3 regions of the Amycolatopsis keratiniphila genome follow, and region 3 is predicted to be linked to each of the others. Evidence: riboswitches for the same ligand, from Rfam matches in the RefSeq annotation. Region 3 holds a riboswitch; each other region holds the start of a gene.
The links. A riboswitch is a leader RNA that binds a small molecule or an ion and turns the genes downstream of it on or off. The one in region 3 is predicted to bind S-adenosylmethionine.

Region 1 (5,547 bases), 1.5 Mb from region 3:
AATGCACGGTATCGATCGGGTGGATGATCATCACGCTCCGGCTGCGCTGACCTGCGCCGATCACACGGGAGTGGGATACGTGTCGGTTCGAAAAAGCCATCCGGATGGTGGGGGCGGGATCACGGCTCCGTGCTCGAATGGATCATCCGGTCCCACTCCTCGCGGAGCACCCCGTAGACGACGGAGTCGTGCACGCCTCCAGACCAGCGGCGAGCGCGTCGGAACCGGCCTTCCTCGACGAAGCCCAGCCGCCGGCCGACGGCGATCATCCCTGGGTTCCCCGAGAATGTGGCGAAGTCCAGGCGAAGGGTGTCGGTGCGGGCGAATAGGTAGGTCGTCCACAAGCGCAAGGACTCAGTGCCGTAGCCGCCGCCCCAGTACTGCTCGTCGTAGATCACCAGTCCCATCCGTCGCCAGTCGGTCTGCCTGCTTTCCCAGTACCAGCTGACCCTGCCGATCAACCGGTCGTCCCTCAGGTCGCATACGGCGAGGCTGGTGCGAGGATCGGATGGCTCGGCCTTGGCCGTGGTGAGCTCGCGCGCCGTCGAGTCGGCGGCCGCCGCGGTCGGAGTGCCGAAGTACGGCCCGTTCGTCTCGTGCCAAGGCCGCGCGGGATCGAGTAGGCCGCGCAGCGGTTGGAGGTCACCTGGCCTCCAGTCGCGCAACCGGACCTTCTCGCCTTCGAGTACGACGTCGTCCACCGGCCAATCGTGGCCTACCGGGGCTGGTTACGATCGTCGGGTGATTGAACTGCTCGGTCCTGCGGAGATCAGGGCGCTGGCGGCCGAGCTGGACGTACGTCCGACCAAGAAGCTCGGCCAGAACTTCGTGCACGATCCCAACACGGTGCGACGTATCGTCGACCTTTCGGGGGTCGGTGAAGGCGACGTCGTGCTGGAGGTCGGGCCGGGCCTCGGCTCGTTGACCCTCGGCCTGCTCGCGACCGGCGCCGAGGTCGTCGCGGTCGAAATCGATCCCGTGCTCGCAAGGCGCTTGCCGAACACCGCGGCCGAACGGGGCGGGGCCGAACGGCTGACGGTCGTCGGTGCGGACGCGCTGCGGATCACGGCGGACGACCTGCCCGCGCGTCCGACGGCGCTCGTGGCGAATCTCCCGTACAACGTCGCGGTTCCGGTCGTGCTTCACCTCCTTGCCGAGCTGCCGTCGCTGACCAGCGGCCTCGTGATGGTCCAGACCGAGGTCGCGGACCGGATGGCGGCCGGCCCCGGGAGCCGGACTTATGGCGTTCCGAGCGTCAAGCTCGCTTGGTACGGAAAGGCGCGCAAGGTCGCCGCCGTGCCTCGAGCGGTGTTCTGGCCTGTTCCGAATGTGGACTCCGCTCTGGTCGCTTTCGAACGGGGTGACGTGGTGTCGTCCGTGGAACGGGAGAAGTTGTTCGCGGTGGTCGACGCCGCCTTCTCTCAGCGACGGAAGACTTTGCGTGCCGCGTTGGCGTCATGGGCCGGTTCCGCCGAACGCGCGGGGGAACTGCTCGAGAAGGCGGGTATCGACCCCAAGACGCGCGGTGAGCAGCTGGACGTTCACCAGTTCGCGCGGATCGCCGCGGCTGTCGGCTGACCAACTGCCCGAGGTGTGACCGGCGCCGCGCGGACGTCCGCCGGGCCAGGTCAGCACGAGTGCGTAAGTCTTCTTCTCGATCTGTATAAGCCGACATCGTCTTAGCAGGTAGCGAGCCTGACGCAAGTCGGAGGCGCCTACTTCTGTTCCATTATATGGACACCCGATCCTGTATAATGGACGCGACCAGACGTGTGATCTGCGCCTACGCGCTTGCTTTCATCCAGTGGGATCGGTTTTACTCAGTGAGCCATCCCGAGCGACTGAGAGACCTGGCTCGCCGAAGTCGCAGCAACCACCCTCCACAGGGCAGGTGCTACAGCCAGGACCGATGGAGGCTGTGCCTAATGAACAGGGTCACCCACCCGCTCCTGCTGACCAGGCGACGTGTCGTCGATGAAGGTCGCCGCACGGTAAGTGCGTGTCGACGCTCCACCGTTACTGCCTGAGTCCTTTCGCCTTTACCTCTGAAACCCGTCCGTTCCCGGACGGTCACTCGGTGACGGTCGGCGCGCTCGAAAGATGCAGCGCCCCATTCGCATGGAGCCTCTCGTGATCACTGTCGAAAACCTGTCCAAATCCTTTCCCCTCAACGGAAATCCCGTCGTCGCGCTGCGCGATGTGAGCGTGGACATCCAGGCGGGCTCGCTGTTCGGAGTCGTCGGCCCGGCCGGTTCCGGCAAGTCGACCCTCGCTCGTTGCATCGGTCTTCAGGAGCGTCCCGACCGCGGCGTCGTCCGCCTCGACGGGCTCAACACCGGGACCCTCGACGGACGCCGTCTGCGCGAGATCCGGCGGCAGGTCGGCGTCGTGAGCACCAAACCGGAACTGCTTGCCGAGCGCACCATCGCCGGCAACATCGCGTCGCCGCTCGAACAGCTCGGTCTCGACGGGCCGCAGCGTCGCAACCGGGTCGGCAATCTGCTGGACCTGGTCGGCCTCACCCCGCGGGCGGGGCAGCGGCCGGGCGAACTGTCCGAAGGGCAGCTGCGCCGCGTGGCCATCGCCAAGGCGCTGGCCGCGGGGCCGTCTGTGCTCTTGGCCGACGACCCGACCGCAGGTGTGCAGTCCGAGGAGTCCGGCGCGGTTCTGACCGTGCTCGACCGGGCGCGTGCCGAGCTCGGAGTCACCGTGCTGCTCACTACTCCCGACGCCGGCGTCGTGCGCCGTGTCTGCGACGACGTCGCGGTTCTGGAGGCCGGGGCGATCGTCGAGCGTGGAACCGTGCTCGATCTGGTCTCCGACCCGAACAGCCGGACCGCGCAGGCGCTGCTTCCCGCGATCGAGACCGGGCGGGCGCAGGCCTCGAAGTACGACCGCGCGGTGGACGTCGTGCTCGTCGGCTTCGCCTCGGTCGGTGCGCTGCTTCCGGAGGCCGCTGGTCGCTTCGACGTCGAACTCGCCACGATCGGCGGCGGCCTGACCCGGATCGGCGACACGCCGGTGGGCCGGTTCCGTCTCGGTGTGCGCGGCGAACGCGCGGACGCCGCGCTCGCCTGGATCGCCGAACGTGGCGGCCACGTGACCCACCCGGTCCGCGGACCGCAGGGCGTCGCTGCCTGATTTCTCCACGTACGGGCCGCTCAGGACGAAAACCGTCCGGGGCGGCCCGTACGTGTGTCCGACTCGTCCTGTTCTCTTTTCTCCTGGTGACAGCGCAAGTGGAGCGGCCACGTAGGCTTGACGGGTGCTCGCCGTCGTACCGCCCCCAGTGACCGTCAGGGTTCCCGCCAAGGTCAACCTGCACCTGTCGGTCGGTGACGTACGCCCGGACGGCTACCACGAGCTGGTGACCGTGTTCCAGGCGCTTTCCTTGACCGACGAGGTGACCGTCGCGGTCACCGAGGACCCCGGCGTCGAGGTCTACGGCGAAGGCGAAGGCTCCGTACCGACGGGGGCCAACAACCTCGCTTGGAAGGCCGCTCAGGCGCTGGCGGCCCACGTCGGCAAGGCGGACGGCGAGTCCAAGGTCAGGGTGGTGCTGCGCAAAGGCATCCCGGTAGCGGGCGGGATGGCCGGGGGCAGCGCCGACGCGGCCGCGACCCTGGTGGGACTCGCGTCGCTCTGGAAGCTCGACATCTCCCGGGACGAACTGGCGGGTATCGCCGCGAAGCTCGGCAGCGATGTCCCGTTCGCGCTCTACGGCGGGACAGCGTTGGGCACCGGCCGAGGTGAGCAACTGGTGCCGGTCCTGTCGCGGCACACCTTCCATTGGGTCCTGGCCTTCGACCAACGTGGTCTTTCGACTCCGAGGGTGTTCGGCGAGCTGGACAAGTTGCGTGAAGAGGGCAGCCCGCCGCGGATCGGTTCGCACACTCCGGTGGTCGAGGCGTTGGCCTCCGGTGACCCGCGGCAGTTGGCGCTGCTTCTCGGCAACGACCTGCAGGCGGCCGCCGTCTCGTTGCGGCCGGGGCTGCGCCGCACCTTGCGGGCCGGCGTGAACGCGGGCGCGCTCGCCGGCACCGTCTCCGGATCCGGGCCGACCTGTGCCTTTCTGTGCGCGGATGCCCAGTCGGCCGTCGAGGTCGCCGCGGAGCTGTCCGGTGCGGGTGTCTGCCGCACGGTGCGCGTCGCACACGGGCCGGTGCCCGGAGCCCGGCTGGTCGGCGGTGACGACGCGCCGCGGCCGTCACCGCCGCGGGTGCACGCGTGAGGGTGTCCGAAAAGGACATCGACTAATTCGTTGTGGTGCAAGCTTTTCGGAAAGGATCGGCTGAGGCATGGCCAACTTGGTCAACCTGGAGTCGGTGAGCAAGTCCTTCGGGGTGCGCCCGCTGCTCGACGGTGTTTCGCTCGGTGTGGCGGAGGGGCAGCGTATCGGCGTCGTTGGTCTCAACGGCGGTGGGAAGACGACGCTGTTGGAAGTTCTCGCGGGGATCAGCGAACCGGATACGGGACGGGTCAGTCAGGTCCGTGGCCTGAGGATGGCCGTCGTCACCCAGCGGACCGAGCTCCCCGCCGGCAGCACCGTCGGAGATGTCGTGCTGGAGCGCTACGGCGCTGAGCACGAGTGGGCCGCTGACGCACGAGTCCGGTCCATTATGGACGGTCTCGGGATCACCGCTCTCGGCCTCGAGAAGGAAACAGCGAACCTGTCCGGTGGCGAACGCCGCCGGGTGGCGCTGGCCGCCGCTCTGACCGGTGAACTGGACCTCGTCGTCCTCGACGAGCCGACCAACCACCTGGACGTCGAAGGCGTGCGCTGGCTCGCGGATCACCTGTTGAACCGCAAGATCGCGGTCGTGGTCGTCACGCACGACCGGTGGTTCCTCGACACGGTCGCGAGCCTGACCTGGGAGGTCACCAACGGTCGCGTCGAGCAGTACGAAGGCGGGTACGCGGACTGGATCTTCGCGCGAGCGGAGCGGGCGAGGCTGGCGGCGACGGCCGAGGAAAAGCGGCAGAACCTGGCGCGTAAAGAGCTCGCCTGGCTGCGTCGGGGCCCGCAGGCCAGGACCTCGAAGCCCCGCTACCGCGTCGAGGCGGCGGAGGCGCTGATTTCCGACGTGCCGGAACCGCGTGATTCGGTCGAGCTGCAGGCGTTCGCCCGCCGGCGGCTGGGGAAGACCGTGCTGGAGATCGAGGACGCCACGTTGACCGTCGGCGACCGCACCCTCCTCGATCACGTCACCTGGCGGATCGGGCCCGGCGACCGGGTCGGTCTGGTCGGCGTCAACGGGTCGGGCAAAACGACGCTTCTCAAACTGCTCGGTGGCGACAAGGAGCCCGAAACGGGCCGGCGCATCCAGGGCAAGACGGTCAGCCTCGCGCATTTGCGGCAGGAACTCGACGACCTGCCGGGAGATCTGCGCGTGCTGCAGGCGATCGAAGAGGTGTCCGGCCGGGTCGTGTTCGGCAAGCAGGAGCTCACCGCTTCACAGCTCGCCGAAAAGCTGGGGTTCCCCGCGGCGAGGCAGTGGACGCCGGTCGAAGACCTTTCCGGTGGTGAACGGCGCCGCCTGCAGCTGT
Region 2 (5,547 bases), 4.2 Mb from region 3:
GGTCGGGCTGCTGGCGCTGGCACTGGGGCGCCGGGGTTCGGCGCTGCCCGCGCTGGCGTTCGCGGTGGCAGGGCTGGTGGTCGCCGATCCCGCGATGGCCGCAGACTTCGGGTTCGCGCTTTCGGTGCTCGCCACGGCCGGGCTCGTACTGCTGGCGCCGAGGTGGGCGGACTGGCTGGTCGGACGCGGCGTTCCGGCCGGCTATGCCGAGGGACTGGCCATCCCGCTGGCCGCGTTCGTGATGACGGCGCCGGTCATCGCGGGTATGGCGGGATCGGTCAGTCTCGTCTCGGTGCTGACCAACGTGCTCGCCGCGCCGGTGGTCGCACCGGCCACCGTGTTCGGCGTGCTCGCCACCGCCGTCGGGCCATGGTGGCCGTCGGCGGGCAGACTGCTCGTCCGCCTGACCGAACCCGAGGCGAGCTGGCTCATCACCGTGGCCCGTCACGGTGCCCGGGCGCCGGGCGCGGTCGTGGACTGGCCGGATGGCTGGTGGGGTGGGCTTTTGGCGGCCGGGCTGCTCTCCGTTCTGCTCGTGGTCGTCCGGTTGCGGCACGGCAGGATCCTGCTGGCGGTCGCGTTGGCCACCGGGCTGGTCGTCTTCGTGCCGGTGCGGGTGCTGGCGCCGGCGTGGCCGCCGTCGGCGTGGAATGCCGTCGCCTGCGACGTCGGGCAGGGAGATGCCGTCGCCCTCGCCACGGGCGAGCCGGGGAGGGCGGTCCTGGTCGACACCGGGCCGGAACCGGGACCGGTGGACGAATGCCTGAGCAGGCTCGGCGTGGACCGCGTGCCGCTGATCGTGCTGAGTCATCTGCACGCCGACCACATCGGCGGTCTCGGATCAGTCTTCGAGGGCCGGTCGGTCGGAGCGGTCGCCGTCGGGCCTGGCCGGGCTCCGGCCTGGGCGTGGCAGCAGGTCGCGGACGAGACGGCGCGCCGCGGGATTCCCTTGCTGGAGCTGGAGATCGGCCAACGCCTGGAGTGGCAGGCGTTGTCACTCGACGTACTGGGTCCGCGCTATGTCACCCGGCGCTCTGTTCGTGAACAGGACGGTACGGTGATCAACAACGGTTCGGTCGTCCTGCGCGCCGGGACCCCGGCGGGCCGGTTACTGCTGACCGGCGACATCGAGCTCGCCGCACAGGCCGACCTGATGGCCGAGGGAGCAGACCTGCGTGCCGAAATCCTGAAGGTCCCGCACCACGGAAGCCGTTACACGGCACCGGATTTCCTCAACGCCGTCGCGCCACGGGCCGCTTTGGTGAGTGTCGGTGCCGGAAACACCTACGGTCATCCGAACAAGTCCACTTTGGACAACCTGGTGGCGGTCGGCGCGTCGGTCGCCCGGACGGACACGGACGGCGACACCGCGGTGATCGCCGACGGGCGAGGCCTCGCCCTGGTACGACGGGGTGAGCCCCGCGGCCCGCCTCGTTCCTGAGGCGGGCCGGCGGGAACTCAGATACCCAGAGCTTCGCGGACCGCGTCGGCCGAGGCGCTGACGGTGGCCTTCGGGCCGATCTTGTCCTCGACGGCGTCGAGGGTCTTGAGGCCGTCACCGGTGATCAGCAGGACGATCTCCTCGTCCGGGTTGAGCTTGCCGGTCTCGATGAGCTTCTTGGCCGTCGCGACGGTGACGCCGCCCGCGGTCTCGGTGAAGATGCCTTCGGTGCGGGCGAGCAGCCGGATGCCCTCGACGACCTCTTCGTCGGTGACGTCTTCGATCGCACCGCCGGTGCGGTTGACCACGTCGAGCACGTAGGGGCCGTCGGCCGGGTTCCCGATCGCCAGCGACCGGGCGATCGTGTCCGGCTTGACCGGCTGGACGACGTCGTGGCCGGCGCGGAAGGCCGCCGAGACGGGGGAGCAGCCCGTGGCCTGCGCGCCGAACACCTTGTACGGCGTCTCGTCGACGAGGCCGAGCTGGCCGAACTCACGGAAACCCTTGTCCACCTTGGTGAGCTGGGAACCGGAGGCGATCGGCACCACGATCTGGGAGGGGAGCCGCCAGCCGAGCTGTTCGGCGACCTCGAAGGCCAGCGTCTTGGAGCCTTCCGAGTAGTAGGGCCGGACGTTCACGTTCACGAACGCCCAGCTCTCCTGTTCGGCGGCGAGCTGGGTGGCGAGCCGGTTCACGTCGTCGTAGTTGCCGTCGACCGCGATCAGGTCTCCGTCGTACACGGCGGTGGTGAGGATCTTGGCGCGCTCAAGGGTCTTCGGGATCAGGACGACCGACCGCCAGCCCGCACGGGCCGCCGCGGCGGCGACGGCGTTGGCCAGGTTGCCGGTCGACGGACAGGCCAGCACGTCGAACCCGAATTCGCGGGCGGCGGCCAGCGCGACGGCGACCACGCGGTCCTTGAACGAGTGCGTGGGGTTCCCGGTGTCGTCCTTGACCCAGACCTTCTTGACGCCCAAGGCTTTCGCGAGCCTGTCGGCCTGGATGAGCCGCGTGGCGCCGGGTTCGGTGTTGGGGATTTCTTCGACGTTCGACGGAACGGGAAGGAGCTTCTTGTAGCGCCAGATGTTCTTCGGCCCGGCTTCGATGTCCTCGCGGCGCACGCGGCCGAAGTCGTAGGCGACCTCGAGCGGCGAGAAGTCCTCGGCGGAAACGAATTCGGGGGCGAGCGGCTGCCGGTGGCCCTCTTCCTTCGACACCAGTTCGACGGCCGGTCCGAGATCCGGGGTCTTGGTGGTGGAGGTCGTGCCGAGGGTTGCGGTCATCGCGAGGTTCCTTTCCTCATCTGCCCCGCCGTGGCGGGCCGGAATTGGCACCGTGTTCGTCAGCTACCCCGCGATCGCGGGATGACAGGCTGACGCCGGTTGCCGGGGCTTCATCGGGCCGTTCCCTCTGCCCCTCTGGATGAGCGGTATTCGATTGTCGGCACGCGTGTCATCGCGTCGCCTCGCCAACACCGTACGACATGAGGCTCCGGTGGGGCCACCGTGCCCGGAACACATCACCGGACAAAGCACACGAGAGGAGGAGTGGCAGGATCGTCACCGTGACGACGCAAGCTTCCGCCCCATCGCCGCTGGTCCTGGTTCTCGGTGAGGAAGAGCTGCTGATCGAGCGAGCGGTCCGCAGTGCTTCGGACGCGGCCAAAGCGGCCGATCCGACGGCGGATCTCACCCGGATCCGGGTGTCGGACCTCACAGTCCCGGCGCTCGCGGAAATGGTCAGCCCCTCGCTGTTCGCCGAGGGCAGGGTGATCGTCCTCGAATCCGCGCACGACATCTCGCAGGAGCTCGCCGACGGGGTGATGGCCTACGTCAAGGCGCCCGCCGACGGCATCGTGCTCGTCGTCGTGCACAGCGGAGGCGGCCGGAGCAAGGCCGCGAAAGGGCTTCCAGCCGCCTTGAAGAAGGCGGGCGCGGAGGTCGTCGAGTGCCCGAAGCTGACCAAGGCCGCCGAGCGGGAATCCTTTGTCCGCAACGAAGTTCGGCGGGTCGGCGGGAAGATCGACGGTGCGGCCGTGCTCGCGCTGATCGACGCCGTCGGTTCCGATCTGCGTGAGCTGTCGTCGGCGGCGACGCAGCTCGTCGCGGACGCCGGCGGGGCGGTTGACGAGCAGGCCGTCCGGCGTTACCACCGTGGCCGCGCGGACGTGAACGGTTTCGCCGTCGCCGAGAAGGCCGTCGCCGGTGACAAGGCGGCGGCGCTGGAGTCGCTGCGCTGGGCGATGCAGCTGGGCGTACCGCACGTCCTGGTCGCGGACGCGCTCGCCGACGCCGTCCGGACGATCGCGCGGGTGTCCGGCGCCGGTCGCGGTAACCCGAACCAGATGGCCGGCGAGCTGGGGATGCCGCCCTGGAAGGTGCGCAAGGCGCAGGGACAGGCCCGCGGCTGGGGGCAGGACGGGCTGGCCACCGCGATGCGAGTGGTCGCCCGGCTCAACGCCGAGGTCAAGGGAGTCGCGGCCAACCCGGAGTACGCCCTGGAGCGTGCCGTCCTGGAGGTCGTCGACGCTCACGGCACAAGCCGCTGAGAACGGCGAAAGGCCCCGGCGACCGAGTCGCCGGGGCCCTTCGAAAGCCGATCAGAGAGAGTTCGCGCGCTTCGCGAGCGCGGACTTCTTGTTGGCGGCCTGGTTGGCGTGGATGACGCCCTTGGTCACGGCCTTGTCCAGCTTCTTGGCCGCGTCCTTCTGCAGCTCCAGGGCCTTGGCCTTGTCGCCGGCGTCGGCGGCCTCGCGGAACTTGCGGATCGCGGTCTTCACCGAGGACCGGATCGCCTGGTTGCGCTGACGCGCCTTCTCGTTGGTGGTGATGCGCTTGATCTGCGACTTGATGTTGGCCACGGGGCGCTCCTCTTGAATCTCTCGGTGGTTTCACCGCCGCGCTGTGACCGGCCCTGCGTGCTCGTGGAGCGGCGCGGGTTTCCTCCATGACGGAATGCCACACGACGGTGAAAGGCAAGCTTAACAGCCGTCCCGGCGCGGCTCGCGGCAGCCTCGGGAGGGGTGCTTGCGGTACGGTGAAGATCGTAGTGCCTAGGGTTCCGCCGCCTGCCCGGCCAGCGAAAACACACAATCAGGGCAGACGGGACAGGTCCGAGCGGCACCATCGGCGGAGCCGGAAGCACCGCCGTTCATCTGACGGGACAAAAGCCTGGAGGACCCGGTTTTCCGCATGCGCGGAAAACGTGAAAGGTCCGCTGTGAACGCCACCGCTCTGTCCTTCGTCGTCATCGCCGCCGTCATCCATGCGGGCTGGAACCTCGCCGCCAAACGGATCCGCCGTGGCGGAGCCCGGTTCGTCTGGGCTTACTACAGTCTTTCCGCGATCCTGCTCGTCCCCGTCATGGCGATCTCGCTGGCCGTGGAACCACAACGTCCACAGTGGACCTGGCTGTTCGCCGCCGTGGTCACCGCGGTGTTCCATGTCACCTACGGCGTCGTCCTCCAGCGGGGGTACGCCGTCGGCGATCTGTCCGTCGTCTATCCCGTCGCCCGCGGGACCGGGCCGCTGATCTCGGTGCTCGCCGCGGTCGTGCTGCTCGGCGAGCGGCCGGGGATCCTCGGCCTGGTGGGCGCCTTCCTCGTGATCGCCGGGGTACTGGTGATCGGGACCGGGCGGGCACCGGCCCACGTCGGCGCCGCCGAGCGTGTCGCCCGCCGCAAAGGTCTGCTCTACGGCCTGCTGACCGGCCTCACGATCGCCGCCTACACCCTGTGGGACGCGCATTCGGTCACCGGGCTCGGTGTCCCGCCGATCGTGTACTTCGGAACCGGCGCGATCGTGCAGAGCCTGCTCATGGCGCCGTACGCGCTCAAGGACCGCGAGGAGGTCGCGTGGCTCTGGCGCGAGCACAAGCGTGAGGTCGTCATCGTCGGCGTGTTCTCCCCGGTCGCCTACCTGCTGGTGCTCTACGCCCTCCAGATCGCCCCGGTGAGCCTCGTCGCGCCCGCGAGGGAGCTGAGCATCGTCTTGGGCGGCATCGCCGCCTGGCTGGTCCTCGGGGAGGCGAACGCCGTCCGGCGGCTGGCCGGGTCGGTGGTGGTGCTGGCGGGTATCGCCGCGATTGCGATGGCCTGAACCCATCCG
Region 3 (5,547 bases):
AGATGGGCGCGGAACTCCTGCAGGTCCGGATCAACACCGGATCGAAGATGCACGGCGTCTACCTGGCCGAGCTGCGGCTGCCGGTGGGGGCGACGATCAGCCTCCTCGTCCGCGACGGCACCGGCTTCACGCCGAACAAGAACACGCGGCTTCAGGAACGCGACCAGTTACTCGTCGTGACCACCGCCGAGGTCCGTGACGCGGCCGAACGACGCCTGCGGGCGGTCGACCGCGCCGGCCGCCTGGCCAGGTGGAAGGGCGAATCCGGCCAGTAGATCACGAACCGGCACCAGCTGTTCGTCGGTTGATCTCAGAAAATTCTTCCCTTTTGTACTCCCTTTGGATTACTTTCCCCGCAATCGACTCCATCGAATGGGTGAGTGTCACGGGGTAAGGAGTACGCAAGGTGACGAAACTTCCTGCGCGGTTCGCCGGTCTGGGGGTTACCGCGACCCTCGTCGGGGTGGTTCTCGCGGCCCCGACGGCGACAGCGGCCGGCGCCTTTCCCGCGTTCGGGCTGCCCTTCGACACGGGCCAATCCGTCTACTCGGCAGGCATTCACTCGGACAACGGGAACTCCGGCGTGAAGAACGCCATCGACTTCAGCCCCGGCGACAAGACCGTTCGCGCCCCGCTGGCGGGCACCGTCCGGATCCAGCACTGCTCCGGTGGCGACTGGGTGACCGTCGACCATGACGGCGGCTGGCGCACCGGGTACTACCACATGGAGAACATTTCGGTCACCGACGGCCAGAAGGTCGCCCCGGGCGACGCCCTCGGCCGGACCGGCAACGCGCTGCCCTGCGGTGGCAGCAGCACCGGCGCCCACGTGCACTTCACCTTGTGGACCCTGCCCACGGTCGCCGCCCAGGGCGGCGACTCGCGCGACTTCGGGGTCGGCGCGGGCAACTGGGACGGCAAGTCCTACGACGAGGTCTCGACCAAGGTCGCCGAGGCTTACGGCGAAGCGGTCGACGGCAAGACCTTCGGCGGCTGGCAGTTCACCGCGGGCGCCGATCAGTACTCGGGTACCGCGACCGAACTCTCCTCCCGCGCGACCATCGGGCTGCCCGGCCGATTCCGGGTCTGACCTGCCGTTGCCCGGCGCGGCGCGGCGCCGGGCAACGGTGTTTCCCGCTCACCGGGCACGTGAGCGGCGTCTCAAGATGCGGACGAGGGCTGGCTCGATCGGCCGCTCATCCGCTAACTTCGTCCGTAGGTCACGAGTGTCAGCGTCAAGCCCCGGCTAGCTGACCGGCAACCCTCCTTCCGCGGTGGGGTGCCCCGGGTGAGGACCTGGCTCGTCGCGCGGTGCGACGGGCAAGCGCGGGATCCTCGTCGGGTCCCCTGGCCCGGAGGATGACGATGACCCTCGCTCTCGAACGCACCAGCACCCCTGCTGAAACCGTTGCCACGCACGAAATCCCGGCGGTCGCCTGCGCCGATCTGCGGGTTCCGCTGGTCACCGGCGGCGACATCGGCTACGCCAACCTCGATCACGCGGCGAGTGCCCCGTGTCTGGACAAGGTGCGCGCCGCGGTCGACGAGTTCCTGCCCTGGTACGCCAGCGTGCACCGCGGCGCGGGGTTCGCCTCGCAGGTCTCCACCAAGCTCTACGAGCGCACACGCGGAATCCTGCGGGACTTCGTCGACGCGCGATCGACCGACACCGTCGTGTTCACCCGCAACACCACCGATTCCTTCAACCTTCTGGCGCGCAGCCTGCCGAAGCACACGTCGGTCGTGGTGTTCGACACCGAGCACCACGCCGCGCTGCTGCCGTGGAAGGGCCCGAACGTCCGCCGGATCGAGACGCCGCGCACCCGCCTCGCCGCGGTGTCTGCTGTGGACGAAGCGCTCGCGGACTGCCCGCAGGGACCGCGGCTGGTGGTGCTCACCGGCGCGTCCAACGTGACCGGGGAACTGTTGCCGGTCAAGGAGATCGCGGCCGTCGCGCGGCGGCACGGCGCCCGCATCGCGCTCGACGCGGCCCAGCTCGCGCCGCACCGGAAGATCTCGGTGCGCGAACTCGACGTTGACTACGTCGCGCTGTCGGGCCACAAGCTGTACGCGCCTTTCGGTGCCGGCGCGCTGATCGGCCGCGCGGACTGGCTGCGCGCGGCCCAGCCGTACCTCGCCGGCGGCGGCGCGACGAAGCTCGTCAGCCGTGAATCCGTGGTCTGGAATTCCGGACCTGAGCGGCACGAAGCCGGTTCGCCCAACACTGTCGGCGTCTACGCGCTCGGGGTCGCCTGCGAGACCCTGGCCGCGAACTGGGACGGCATCGTCGCCCACGAAGAGGAACTGCTCGCGCGGCTGCGTCGCGGCCTCGCCGCCATTCCCGGCTTCGCCGAATTGCGGCTGTTCGACGCTCCGGTCGACCGCGTCGGCACGCTCAGCTTCGTCGTCGACGGATTCGAACCCGGCTGGCTCGCCGCGGTCCTGTCCGCGGAGTACGGCATCGGCGTGCGGGACGGCGCGTTCTGCGCGCACGTGGCGACCAAACGGCTGATCGCCGTCGCCGGTTCGTCGGGGCAGCAGGCCGTGCGCGTGAGCCTCGGCCTCGGCAGCACCACCGAGCACGTGGACCGGATCGTCCTGGCGCTGCGCCAGATCGTCGCCCGCGGCGCGCGCTGGCAGTACGAGAAGCCGGAAGGCCGCTGGGTGCCGGAAAACGATCCGCGGGAGCTTCCCCCGTTCTGCGCCTGAGCCACTACCCTCACCCCGCATGGGGAACGAACGACCGCGTTACTGGTTCCCGCTGGCGTTACTGGGATTCGCCCAGCTGCTGGTGGTGGCCTTTTCGCTGGGCGGGATCCGGTCCGGGGGTTGGTTCGCCTACGCGCCCGCGACGGGCGATGGGCAGTTCCTGACCCAGAATCTGTACGCGGTCGGGGACGGCGGGGTCTTCGGTTCGGTGAATTCGGTGTCGTTCTCCGGTCTCGGCCGGAACGACGGCTGGCTGTTCGCCGTGTTCGCGGTCTACCTCGGCACGGTGCTCTTCTACGCCCTTCGGACGAAGACCATGCGGTGGTGGAAGGTCGCCGCGATCGCGCTCGGCGGCCTGGTCGCCATCGCACTGGCCGACCTGGTCGGCTACTGGGAGTTCGACCTCGGCGGGGACACCCGGAGCGCGATCCTGCTGACGATCGGCCTGCTCCTGCTCGCCTGGCTGGACCGCAGCGTGCTGGTGCTGGCCGTGGCCGCGGCGTTCGTGCTCTGCGCGGTCGTGCCCGCACGAGGACAGCTCGCGCTGGTGCTGTCCTCGCTGGTCGCGCTCGCCGGGGCGTTCGCGGCCCTGCTGAGCAGGCCGAAGGCGGCCGCCGAGGAGGCCTGAACACGCTCAGTGGACAATGGGGGAGTGAGTACAGAGCCCGAAACGGCGCCACCGTCGCCGCCGCTGCCCAAGAAGCGCGTCGCCGTGGTGTTCGCCGTCGCCGCGGTGCTGTGGGGGATCGACCTCCTCACCAAGCAGATCGCCGTGTCCACGCTGGAGGGCAAGCAGCCGGTCGAGTTCCTCGGCGGGCTCGTGTACTTCCAGCTGGTGCGCAACCCCGGTGCCGCCTTCTCGATGGCGACCGGGCTGACCTGGGTGCTCGCGCTGGTCGCGATCGCCGTCGTGATCGCCATCGTCTGGCTGTCCCGGCGGCTGCGCTCGGTCGGCTGGGCGATCGGCCTCGGCCTCGTGCTGGCCGGCGCGCTCGGCAACCTGACCGACCGGATCTTCCGCGCCCCCGGCCCGCTGCAGGGGCACGTGGTCGACATGATCTCCGCCTTCGCGCCGAACGGGCAGGGCTGGGCGATCTTCAACGTCGCCGACTCCGCGATCTGCGTCGGCGGCGTGCTCATCGTGATTCTTTCCTTGCTGGGCAAGGACTACGACGGAACATCCACAAAGGACAAGAAGAAGGCGGCGACCGAATGAGCGCGCGCATGCTGCCCGTCCCCGACGGGCTCGACGGAATGCGCGTCGACGCGGGGCTGGCGAAGCTGCTGGGACTTTCCCGCACCGTCGTGGCGGAACTGGCCGAATCCGGTGAGGTCTTCCTCGACGGCAGGCCCGCCGGGAAGTCGGACCGGCTGACCGCCGGCGGGCTGCTCGAAGTGACGCTGCCCGATCCGGCGTCGGCCGTCGAGGTCGTCGCGGAGCCCGTCGAGGGGATGAAGATCCTGCACGACGATGACGACATCGTGGTGATCTCGAAGCCGGTCGGCGTCGCCGTGCACCCGAGCCCAGGCTGGACCGGGCCGACCGTCGTCGGCGGGCTCGCCGCCGCCGGGCTGCGCATCGCGACCTCGGGCGCGGCCGAACGCCAGGGTGTCGTGCACCGGCTGGACGCCGGCACCACCGGCGTGATGGTCGTGGCGAAGAGCGAGCACGCGTACACCGTGCTGAAGCGGGCGTTCAAGGAACGCACCGTCGACAAGGGCTACCACGCCATCGTCCAGGGCCACCCGGACCCGACGCGCGGCACCATCGACGCGCCGATCGACCGGCACCCCCGGCACGACTACAAGTTCGCCGTCGTCCAGGGCGGACGGCCGAGCGTCACGCACTACGAGGTCGTCGAGGCCTTCCGCGCCGCTTCGCTGGCGCAGATCAAGCTGGAGACCGGCCGCACGCACCAGATCCGCGTGCACTTCTCGGCGCTCAAGCACCCGTGCGTCGGTGACCTGACCTACGGCGCCGACCCCGTGCTGGCGCGCAAGCTCGGGCTTTCGCGGCAGTGGCTGCACGCGAAGACGCTCGCCTTCGCGCACCCGGCCGACGGGCGCTGGGTCGAGTTCGAGTCGGAGTACCCGGACGACCTGGCGAACGCGCTGCGGATCCTGCAGGACGAGAACTAGCCGCTTGCCGCATTTAGTCCTCTGAATGCGGCCGGGGTACGTGAAGGACCCCTTCATTGCGTCTAGCGCAGTGAAGGGGTCCTTCACGTACTTGAGGGGGTGCTTGGATGTCATGAAAGGGTCGTTCAGGACGAAATATGTCCTGAACGACCCTTTCATGACATCCGGGGGAGTCGCGAAGGCCTAGTTCCCTCGGCTGAGCCGCGTGAAGGGGTCCTTCACGCGCAACCGTTGTGGCGTGTGGGTCTTCCGTGACCGTTGAGGCGATCGGCGGGCCGTGAAGGCCTCCTTCACAACCCTGAGGGTAGGAAAGGAGGCCTTCACTACCGTTGCCTCATTGCGTCCTGAAGAGCCGCATTTAGTCCTCTGAATGCGGAGACAGAGGGCGCGTCAGTCCTCGATCGACCAGGTCAGCGTGCGCTCGTCCGGTTCCGGCCGCGGTGACCAGCGCACGGCGACCACGCGGGTGGCGTCCGGCAGCACGTAGACGGTGTGCCCGCCGAGGGTCTCACCGGGCCGCACGCCGATCTTGTGCGGCGGCCGCGACGTCAGCGAGACCGGAGCTTTCGCGATCGGCTTGCCGTCCGCGGTGAGCAGTTCGAGGTAGTTGTCCGGAAGCGACACGAACGGGATGTTCCCGCGGTTGGTGATCTCGGTGTGCACCACGACCGACCGTTCCCCGGCCTCCAGCGAGTAGCC

Region 1: linked by a shared signal. The riboswitch ahead of AORI_RS76210 (methionine ABC transporter ATP-binding protein) and the one ahead of AORI_RS68970 (aminotransferase class V-fold PLP-dependent enzyme) in region 3 are both predicted to bind S-adenosylmethionine.
Region 2: linked by a shared signal. The riboswitch ahead of thrC (threonine synthase) and the one ahead of AORI_RS68970 (aminotransferase class V-fold PLP-dependent enzyme) in region 3 are both predicted to bind S-adenosylmethionine.

What each region holds. Positions count from the first base shown of each region.
Region 1 covers NC_021252.1:7,847,379-7,852,925, reverse strand. The annotation lists gene AORI_RS76220 (GNAT family N-acetyltransferase) at 120-701, opposite strand; gene rsmA (16S rRNA (adenine(1518)-N(6)/adenine(1519)-N(6))-dimethyltransferase RsmA) at 742-1,578, shown strand; SAM riboswitch class I at 1,826-1,916, shown strand; gene AORI_RS76210 (methionine ABC transporter ATP-binding protein) at 2,131-3,141, shown strand; gene AORI_RS76205 (4-(cytidine 5'-diphospho)-2-C-methyl-D-erythritol kinase) at 3,266-4,231, shown strand; gene AORI_RS76200 (ABC-F family ATP-binding cassette domain-containing protein) at 4,299-5,547, shown strand, end outside.
Region 2 covers NC_021252.1:2,173,564-2,179,110, forward strand. The annotation lists gene AORI_RS51090 (ComEC/Rec2 family competence protein) at 1-1,441, shown strand, start outside; gene thrC (threonine synthase) at 1,459-2,724, opposite strand; SAM riboswitch class I at 2,738-2,870, opposite strand; gene holA (DNA polymerase III subunit delta) at 3,006-3,989, shown strand; gene rpsT (30S ribosomal protein S20) at 4,041-4,301, opposite strand; gene AORI_RS51110 (EamA family transporter) at 4,633-5,538, shown strand.
Region 3 covers NC_021252.1:6,337,119-6,342,665, reverse strand. The annotation lists gene AORI_RS68980 (potassium/proton antiporter) at 1-275, shown strand, start outside; gene AORI_RS68975 (M23 family metallopeptidase) at 407-1,090, shown strand; SAM riboswitch class IV at 1,219-1,333, shown strand; gene AORI_RS68970 (aminotransferase class V-fold PLP-dependent enzyme) at 1,366-2,709, shown strand; gene AORI_RS83055 (hypothetical protein) at 2,729-3,337, shown strand; gene lspA (signal peptidase II) at 3,362-3,925, shown strand; gene AORI_RS68955 (RluA family pseudouridine synthase) at 3,922-4,848, shown strand; gene AORI_RS68950 (AsnC family protein) at 5,239-5,547, opposite strand, start outside.